3 regions of the Clostridium sp. AF32-12BH genome follow, and region 3 is predicted to be linked to each of the others. Evidence: predicted binding sites of a transcription regulator. Region 3 holds the regulator's gene; each other region holds the start of a gene.
The links. The regulator Rex, encoded in region 3, represses fermentation and respiration genes when NADH is low (regulators of the CRP and FNR family bind a similar motif). The targets are predictions, from matches to a motif close to ATTGTTAANNNNTTAACAAT.

Region 1 (3,285 bases), on a different contig from region 3:
GTACATTACCCACATGATCTTACCGGCATCCATTGCAGAACCACCGCCCAGTGCGATGATGACATCCGGCTGGAATGCGGTCATGGCCTTTGCGCCCTCGATTGCATTTGCCAGGGTCGGATCCGGCTGTACGTTGGAGAAGCACTGGTAAACAATGCCCATCTCATCCAGTTTATCGGTAATCGGTTTGGTATAACCGTTCATATACAGGAAGGAGTCGGTTACGATGAAAGCTCTCTTCTTGCCCATGACATCCTTCAGCTCACTTAAAGCAACCGGCATGCAGCCTTTCTTGAAATATACCTTCTCCGGTGTACGGAACCACAGCATGTTCTCTCTCCTCTCAGCAACCGTCTTAATGTTCAGCAGATGCTTGACACCTACGTTTTCAGATACAGAGTTGCCGCCCCAGGAGCCGCAGCCCAGTGTCAGAGACGGAAGCAGCTTAAAGTTATACAGATCACCGATACCACCGTGAGAAGACGGCGTATTGATCAGGATACGGCAAGTCTTCATGGCAGCTGCATGTTTTGCCATTTTCTCTTTCTCGTTTACATTGATGTAAAGAGAAGAGGTATGACCGTAACCACCATCTGCAACCAGACGCTCTGCTTTGGCGATTGCCTCATCGAAGGTCTGTGCCTTATACATGGCAAGAACCGGAGACAGCTTCTCATGCGCGAACTCCTCGCTGATGTCCACGGACTCCACCTCACCGATCAGGATCTTGGTATCCTCCGGGACCTCAACACCTGCCATCTGCGCAATCTTAAATGCACTCTGACCAACGATCTTTGCATTCAGGGAACCATTGATCAGGATGGTCTTTCTTACTTTCTCAATCTCATCCGGCTTTAAGAAATAACAGCCGCGGTATGCGAACTCTTTCTTTACTGCTTCATAAACCGGAGCAAGTACCGTTACAGACTGCTCAGATGCGCAGATCATACCATTATCAAAGGTCTTGGAATGGATAATGGAGTTAACAGCCAGTTTAATGTCTGCAGTCTCGTCGATGATAGCCGGAGTATTACCAGCACCTACACCAAGAGCCGGTTTGCCGGAAGAATATGCTGCCTTTACCATGCCAGGACCACCGGTTGCCAGAATGATGTCTGCATCCTTCATAACGGTATTGGTAAGTTCCAGAGACGGAACATCGATCCAGCCGATGATGCCCTCCGGAGCACCAGCCTTTACTGCTGCATCCAGAACCACCTTAGCGGCTGCAATGGTGCAGGCCTTTGCACGCGGATGCGGGGAAATGATAATGGCATTTCTGGTCTTCAAGCAGATCAGCGTCTTGAAGATTGCGGTAGAGGTTGGGTTGGTAGTTGGGATTACTGCTGCAACCAGACCGATCGGCTCTGCAATTTTCTTGATACCATATGCCTTATCTTCTTCGATCACACCGCAGGTTTTCATATTCTTGTAAGCATTGTGAATATGCTCTGCAGCATAGTTGTTCTTAATTACTTTATCCTCTACAACGCCCATTCCGGTCTCTTCCACAGCCATCTTGGCTAACGGAATTCGCATCTGATTTGCCGCGATTGCTGCTGCATGGAAAATTTTGTCAACCTGATCCTGCGTATAAGTTGCAAATACCTTCTGTGCTTCACGCATAGCAGCCATTTTCTTTTCCAGTGCTTCTACATTGTCGATGATTTCCGGAACTGCTGTCATCTCTTTCTTTGCCATATTCTTATCCTCCAACGATTTGTGTGAGTGGGGTTTCTTGATCTTTTCCGATATTTTTTTAACGATCAATTCTGTTAGTATTATACCACTCGTTAAATAATTGTCAATATATTTTTATTTTTCTTCCTGTCTTTTTTTTCGTACAGTTTGTATGTATACAATGTACTTTTATTTTCATCTATTTGATATCATATTCTCCTTGTTCCTGTCGGCTTTCAAAACTGCGCGTCTGTCATTTATAAAAATCCAGAAAAACGAACAAATAAAAAAATTTTTACAAAAATAGAAGGATAGAGATCCATTATCTGGACTTCTATCCTTCTATTTTGAACTGCGCTGTTTCTGCTTGTTTTCTACTTGCTCTTTTTACTGGCTGTTTCCGCTTGTTTTCTACTTGTATTTTACTTGCTGTTTCCGCTTATTTTTGCTCATCTTTTCAGTTATCTCGATTTTCCTGATTGTCTGTCTGCGTTTTCACACTTTTCCTGAAATTACTTTTTATCTTTTCCTATACAATTATATCATCAAGATTCCTGCGTCGGTTTCTTTTCTCTGTATCCCAAGGCCTGTTCCAGAGCTTCTTTTTCTTCTGCTCCCAGCAAAACCTCCGTTTCCCCGCGCTCTACATCTTTCAAATACAAATAACAGCCTTCCCGACTGTGAACAGAATTCAGGACAAATCCCGTATTGGTATAATCCAGAAGAGCCAACGCAAAACTCAAATTTCCACCCATGCCTTTAAACGCATTGTATTTTACAATTCCGATTTTCTGGAATGCAGCACGACTGTTTTTATTAGCAGTACGAATGGAATCCTTATTAAAACGATCCTGTGATTTCAGGTCAATGATATCATTCATCTGCTCAATGATCAGATTTTCCATGGTCTCCGCATCTCTTCCACGCATAAAAATATCATATCTGCGATAAAGTTTCCTCATGTTGATCAGACACATAACGGTTACAACCAGTAAGACCAGAGTCAAAACTGCCAATGCTATCAAAAGATAAACCGGGTCAAATCCCAGATTATTTAAAATACTTCCTTCCATATAATAAATCCCGTCTTTCCGTTTTGTGGTTACTCATCTGCGCACTGCGCAAACATATCGTAAATATTCCTCTACTTGTTTCGTATTTCTCTCAGACTTTCCATTTATAAATCCAGTCTGCTGCAAAAAAATGTGTAACCGGTAAAACTACATCGGCTGAATGGATTCGATCAACTCGACAATCCGTTCCAACTCAGCCTCAGAGTAATATTCGATTTCGATCTTTCCTTTTGTTTTATCCTTGCGGCTGATATTCACTTTCGTTCCCATTACGGTTTTCATACGGTTTTCCATATTCTGAAATACAAGTTCAACCGCTTCATCCACTTCTTTCTTTTTCTTTTCTTTCTTTTCCTTGCCCAGTAATTTTACAGCTTTTTCAATTTCCCGGACACTCATTCGTTCCAATTCAACTTTTTTCGCAAGTTCGATCTGCTGCTGCGGATCGCTCAAAGCCAGAAGAGCTCTCGCATGTCCACTGCTGATGCGCCCCTCAACAAGCATCTTTTGAACTTCCGGAGTCAGATTCAAC
Region 2 (3,285 bases), on a different contig from region 3:
ATTGCCCAGGAAATCAATTTCTTTCTGCATCAGATAACCAACTGCGTTGGTACCGCCCTTTGCGGTGATGAATTTGGTTACGCCCTCTACGGAAGCGTGTGCTCTGTGGGAGGAACCGAATGCGTCGCATACATAGTCATCTGCCAGGTCAGCCAGCTCTTTGCTGAACTGTTCGCCGTTCTTGGTCTCTTCTGCGCCGCGGAAACGGGTATTCTGAAGAAGGACAACATCGCCTTCTTTCATCGCTTCTACTGCTTTGGTTGCTGCCTCACCGGTTACGTTGTAATCTGCTACGAATACAACCTCTTTGCCCAGCTTTTCGGACAGGCGTACTGCAACCGGAGCTAAGGACTCACCCTCGTTCGGACCATTCTTTACTTTGCCAAGATGGGAACAAAGAATGACCTTTGCGCCCTCACCGATCAGCTTCTGGATGGTCGGGAGTGCAGCCACGATACGGGTCTCATCGGTGATGACACCATTCTTTAACGGAACGTTGAAATCACAGCGCACCAGCACTCTTTTTCCTTTTAAATTTTTCAGATCATCAATACTTTTTTTATTTAACATGGAGGTAATCCCCTTTCCTGTATCCAAATTTTCTGCATGGCTGCTGTTTGCGTGCTATGCGGGCAGCAACCAATCTTTTTCCAGATTCCCAAATGTAGCACTATAAAGCGAAAAAGGATCCGGTCCACACGTGACCGGACCCTAATCTGAGTCTTTTGTAATAATTTTCTTTAGCAGAAATTATGCCAGCTCTGCGAAGTATTTGATGGTGCGAACCATCTGGCTGGTGTAAGAGTTCTCGTTGTCGTACCATGAAACAACCTGAACCTCGTACAGATCATCTGCGATCTGAGCTACCATGGTCTGGGTTGCATCGAACAGGGAACCGTACTTCATACCGATAACATCGGAAGAAACGATCGGATCCTCGTTGTAGCCGAAGGACTCGCTTGCTGCTGCTTTCATAGCTGCGTTGATATCCTCTTTGGTAACGCCAGCTTTCTTAACAACTGCGGTTAAGATGGTGGTAGAACCGGTCGGCACCGGAACACGCTGTGCAGAACCGATGAGCTTGCCGTTTAACTCCGGAATAACCAGACCGATTGCCTTTGCAGCACCGGTGGAGTTCGGAACGATGTTTGCAGCGCCTGCTCTTGCTCTTCTTAAATCACCTTTTCTGTGCGGACCATCCAGGATCATCTGGTCGCCGGTGTAAGCATGAATGGTGCTCATGATACCAGACTGGATCGGAGCGTAATCGTTCAGTGCCTTCGCCATAGGTGCTAAGCAGTTGGTGGTGCAGGATGCTGCGGAAATGATGGTATCCTCTGCAGTCAGGGTGTTCTCGTTTACGCTGTAAACGATGGTCTTTAAGTCGTTTCCTGCCGGAGCGGAGATAACAACTTTCTTTGCGCCTGCGTCAATGTGAGCCTGTGCTTTCTCTTTGGAGGTGTAGAAACCAGTACACTCTAATACTACATCTACGCCGATCTCTCCCCACGGAAGGTCTGCTGCCTTAGCTTCTTTGTAGATAGTGATCTTCTTGCCGTCAACTGTGATGGAATCCTCGCCAGCCTCTACGGTGTGCTTGCCTTCACCGATGTGACCTGCGTATCCGCCCTGTGCGGTATCGTATTTTAATAAGTGAGCTAACATCTTCGGATCGGTTAAGTCGTTGATAGCCACTACCTCATAACCTTCTGCGCCAAACATCTGTCTGAAAGCCAGACGGCCGATACGACCAAAACCATTGATTGCTACTTTAACTGCCATGATTCATTCCTCCTAGATTGTTAAAAATATGATGATTGTTAAAAACTCATCAACCTTGTTCTTATTGTACCTAATTACACACAAAATAGCAAGCCTTTTTTTGCCATATTGACAAAAACACTTGAATTTTCGTCTTGTTTTTGTCAAAGAAGCCCCTCGGAGACCGGCTCCGAAGGGCTTTCTTTTGTGCTTTGTATACAAAGAACGCTGTTTCTGTATTTTTTCTCGCATCAATCTGTCATGATTTACATCTCATCTTTTACATATCCAGCCAGATTGTAGGCATGATCGGATACACGTTCCAGATTGCTGATGATATCGAGGAAGACGACACCTGCCGATGCATTGCACTCGCCTGCTGACAAACGCTCGATGTGTTTTTCGCGGAGTTCTTCTTCCTGGCTGTCGACATCGTCCTCGTACTGGCTAACTTTTCGTACTGCCTCCATATTTCCATTCTGTCTCGCATCGATGGCATACTGGAACGATTTTAATACGCTGTCACTGATCGAACGCAAATCATCCGATCCGGTAGTGGAAAACTGAAGTCTGTGTTCCACCATATACTGAGCCTGCTCCGCCAGGTTTTCCGCATGGTCACCGATACGCTCGATATCGCTGACACTGTAGAATAAGTTGTTTACAACCTTCTTCTGTTTCTCGGTCAGGGAAAGATTGTCTACCTTGATCAGGTATTCTGTCAGCATCTTTTCCATGTTGTTGATGGTCTGCTCCACCTTAAATACGGTTTCCACCTCATCGGAGTTCACCGTCAGGACTGCATCAATGGCGCGTGTTACATTTTCATAGGTGATCTGGCCCATATGGACTACTTCAAGGGCAGCTGTCTCAACGGCAAAGGCCGGAGACTCAAAAATACGCTCATCCAGATGCTTGAGGGTTGCAGCTGTTTCTGCATCTTCCACAACCGGTTCTTTTTCTTCTTTCTCTTTCACAACGATACCGGAGATTTTTACCAGTACATCTGCAAATGGGAACAGCAGCGTTGTCATGGACAGGTTAAAGATCGTATGGAAGATAGAAATCTGTACCGCATTGATATTCGCCGCCGCAAAAGCCGGACGCAGACTGAAAAAGATAAAACCAATGGTTCCAAACACAATCGCACCGATCACGTTGAAAGTCAGATGCATAACCGCTGCACGCTTTGCGGTACGGGAACCTCCCATACTGGACAGCATTGCTGTTACACAGGAACCAATGTTCTGGCCAAGGGTAATATAGATTGCTGCATTGGTCGTTACGATCCCGTTCATGGCCAGAGTCTGCAAAATACCGACAGAAGCAGATGAACTCTGTAACAGTGCAGTAACCAGTGCACCGATCAGCATACCCAGAAGCGGGTTTCCGCCAAGAACCTCAAACGCTTTTGCAAAGATCGGGGCATCGGTATACGGACTTATGGAACCAGACATAAAATCCAGACCAATGAACAAAAGTCCAAGACCGATCATAATCTCGCCGACCATCTTTTTCTTCTGA
Region 3 (3,285 bases):
AACGGGCACTATAGGCCCTAGCCTCTTCCAGCGGTGCCTTTTTCAGATCAGCTGCCGGAACCGAGGTCAGCCGGCTCATTTCGCCCATATGCGGTGTAATAATAATATTCTCTGTAAAATAACGTGTCAGATACGGATGGGATGCCACACAGTTTAACCCATCTGCATCTAGAACAATCGGCACATAAGCGTCGGACAGAACCGTTTCCAACAGATACTCTGTGTAAGCATCCTGCCCCAGTCCGGGTCCCGCTGCGATCACATCAGCCCAGGCACACTCCTTTTCCAGTATTGTTTGCATGGTCTCTTCTTCATCCGGATCATAGCAGGATACGATTGCCTCCGGAAGCTGCGTCTGCAAGACTGTCCGGTTTTCCGGCACAGTAAGGATTTTCACCAGCCCCGCTCCCGTACGGTATGCGCCAAGCGCTGTAAAATAAGCAGCCCCGCTCATTCCACGGCTTCCCGCGATCACAAGGACTTTTCCAAAAGTCCCTTTGTTGCCGTCTTCCTGCCGTTTGGGAAGCTTGCTTAAATCCTCCGGCGTCAGGACCTTTGCATCCCATCCGCTCTTTAACAGGCTGATCTTTGAGAAGCCGATATCAGCCACCTCAAGTTTTCCAACATATTTTTTTCCAGGATACAATAACAGTCCTGTTTTTGGATATCCAAACGTTACCGTCACGTCGGCAGCCAGTGCTGCTCCCATGATTTCTCCCGTACTTCCATGAATTCCGGATGGTGTATCGACTGCGATCACACCAGCATCACACCGCTCACGTATGCGTTCCAGTATTTCCAGTACTTTTCGGTATTCCCCGGTAATATCGCGGCCAAGACCAATTCCAAACAAGGCATCCAGAATGATGTCGCAATCTGCGTTTTCATATTCTTCTGCCGATAGTTTCGGCACATTTAAATTTTTTGCAATCCGCTTCTGATGTTTCATCTCTTCCGAATCGTACTGCGCATTTCCGGCAAAGAAAAGGCTGACTTCATAGCCGCGTTCCTGCAAAATCCGCCCGGCTGCCACACCGTCTGCCCCATTGTTTCCTGTCCCGCATACCGCAAGAATATGGGCATTTTTTCCCCATCCCCGCTCGGCTGCCATACGTTCTGCTGTCTTAGCAACTGCAAGCGCTGCGCGCTCCATCAAAACCATTGACGGAATCCCGATTTCCCTGATTGTATTCTGGTCGACTGCTTTCATTTGCTGTGCAGTTACTGCATAATTCATGTTCCGCCTCCTTGAATAGGACATCGTTTGCTGCTGTTTGCGCATACGTGCCCGGCAACTCTCATTTTCCCATGTAGCAAAAAACGACAGGCAGGAGAATTCGCTTACCCCTGCCTGCCGGCCCTTGCATTACTGTTCAAAAACCAGCCTGTGAACAATAACGCGCTTCCCCTTCACACGGTTCTGTTATGATTCGCCCTGCGCCTTCTTTTGCTCTTCTTCTTTCTTTCGGTCCTGCATGCTGCATACCCGGTAGGACAAGCGCATCAGGCTTTCCGAAAGATGTACATTTTCAACAACGACATCATCCGGTACATTCAGGTCCACATGCGCAAAATTCCAGATTGCCTTGATTCCCGCATTCACAAGCCTGTCCGCGATTTCCGGTGCTTTCGTCTTCGGGATGGTCAGTGCCGCCATCTGGACGTTATTGTCTTTGATGAACTGTTCCAGATCGTCGACACCACGGATCTCTATACCGCGTACCACAAGACCGATCAGTCTTGGATTGATATCAAACATTCCTTTGATAATGAAACCACGCTTTTCAAAGTTTGCATAATTCGCAATCGCCTGTCCTAAATTTCCGGCACCGATGATGATCAGGTTATGCTGGCGGTCGATTCCAAGAATTTTACCGATTTCTGTATATAAGTATTTTACATTATACCCGTAGCCCTGCTGGCCAAATCCTCCGAAATTATTTAAATCCTGACGAATCTGGGAAGCAGTCACTTTCATCCGGGTACTGAGTTCATTGGATGAGATACGCTCTACACCTGATTCCAATAACTCTCCGAGGTAACGGTAATACCGCGGAAGCCTTGTAATGACTGCTTTGGATATCTCTCTGTTTTCCATGCTGCACATCTCCTATACGTAAACTATTGTAATCTATTATAACCGTTTGCGAAATCTATGTCAATGTTCAAACAATTCCTGAGCAAAAAATACACAGAAAGCCTTTACAAGTGCCAAAAACCTATATTATACTTGATAAGTCTTATAGTAGAAAACGTAACGAAATGGAGTTATCTATGATTTTATCATGCAATCACATCAGCAAAGCATTTGGTACAGATGAAATCCTGTCCGAAGTTTCTTTCCATATAGAAGACCAGGAAAAAGCCGCGATTGTCGGAATCAACGGAGCCGGAAAGTCCACTCTGTTAAAGATCATCGTCGGCGAACTCGCTGCAGATTCCGGCGAAGTTGTCCTTGCAAAAGGCAAAACACTCGGATACCTGGCACAGCATCAGGATCTGGACAGCAGCCGTACCATTTATGAAGAATTAAAAGAAGTCAAGCAGCCCATCATCGACATGGAGCTTGAGATCCGGGAACTGGAGATCCGTATGCAGCATGCCTCAGGCGAAGAACTGGAGCAGATGCTTTCTACATACAGCCGTTTAAGCCATACATTCGAGCTGGAAAACGGATATGCCTGGAAAAGCGAACTGACCGGAGTATTAAAAGGTCTCGGATTCACGGAAGACGAATTTGACAAAACAGTCTCAACCCTCTCCGGCGGTCAGAAGACCCGTGTATCCCTCGGCAAGCTTCTGCTCTCCCGCCCGGATATCATCCTCCTCGATGAGCCAACCAACCATCTGGACATGGAATCCATCGCCTGGCTGGAAACCTATCTCTTAAACTATAACGGTGCCGTGATCATCGTAGCACATGACCGGTACTTCTTAAACCGCGTTGTCACAAAAGTTGTGGAGTTGGAGCAGGGACATGCTTCTGTCTACCTTGGAAATTACACTGCCTACAGCGAAAAGAAAGCCATGATCCGCTCTGCCCAGATGAAGGCCTGGTTAAACCAGCAGCAGGAAATCAAACACCAGGAGGAGGTCATCACCAAATTAAAATCCTTCAACCGGGAAAAGTCTATCAAACGTGCAGAAAGCCGCGAGAAAATGCTCTCCAAGATCCAGGTTTTAGAAAAGCCTGCCGAGATCCAGGATGAGATGCGGATCACCCTGGAGCCAAACATTGTCAGCGGAAACGATGTCCTCACCATCAAAGATCTGAGCAAATCCTTT

Region 1: a site for Rex is predicted at 1,790-1,809, ahead of adhE (bifunctional acetaldehyde-CoA/alcohol dehydrogenase). Genes of this name have one in related genera too.
Region 2: a site for Rex is predicted at 1,817-1,836, ahead of gap (type I glyceraldehyde-3-phosphate dehydrogenase). Genes of this name have one in related genera too.

The regions. Positions count from the first base shown of each region.
Region 1 is NZ_QUEH01000020.1:23,117-26,401, reverse strand. Features, by position in the region: gene adhE (bifunctional acetaldehyde-CoA/alcohol dehydrogenase) at 1-1,701, opposite strand, end outside; gene DWZ40_RS16790 (DUF4446 family protein) at 2,226-2,753, opposite strand; gene DWZ40_RS16785 (ParB/RepB/Spo0J family partition protein) at 2,901-3,285, opposite strand, start outside.
Region 2 is NZ_QUEH01000019.1:34,606-37,890, reverse strand. Features, by position in the region: gene DWZ40_RS16435 (phosphoglycerate kinase) at 1-570, opposite strand, end outside; gene gap (type I glyceraldehyde-3-phosphate dehydrogenase) at 751-1,782, opposite strand; gene DWZ40_RS16425 (Na/Pi cotransporter family protein) at 2,028-3,285, opposite strand, start outside.
Region 3 is NZ_QUEH01000012.1:54,672-57,956, reverse strand. Features, by position in the region: gene DWZ40_RS12725 (NAD(P)H-hydrate dehydratase) at 1-1,237, opposite strand, end outside; gene DWZ40_RS12720 (redox-sensing transcriptional repressor Rex) at 1,424-2,098, opposite strand; gene abc-f (ribosomal protection-like ABC-F family protein) at 2,275-3,285, shown strand, end outside.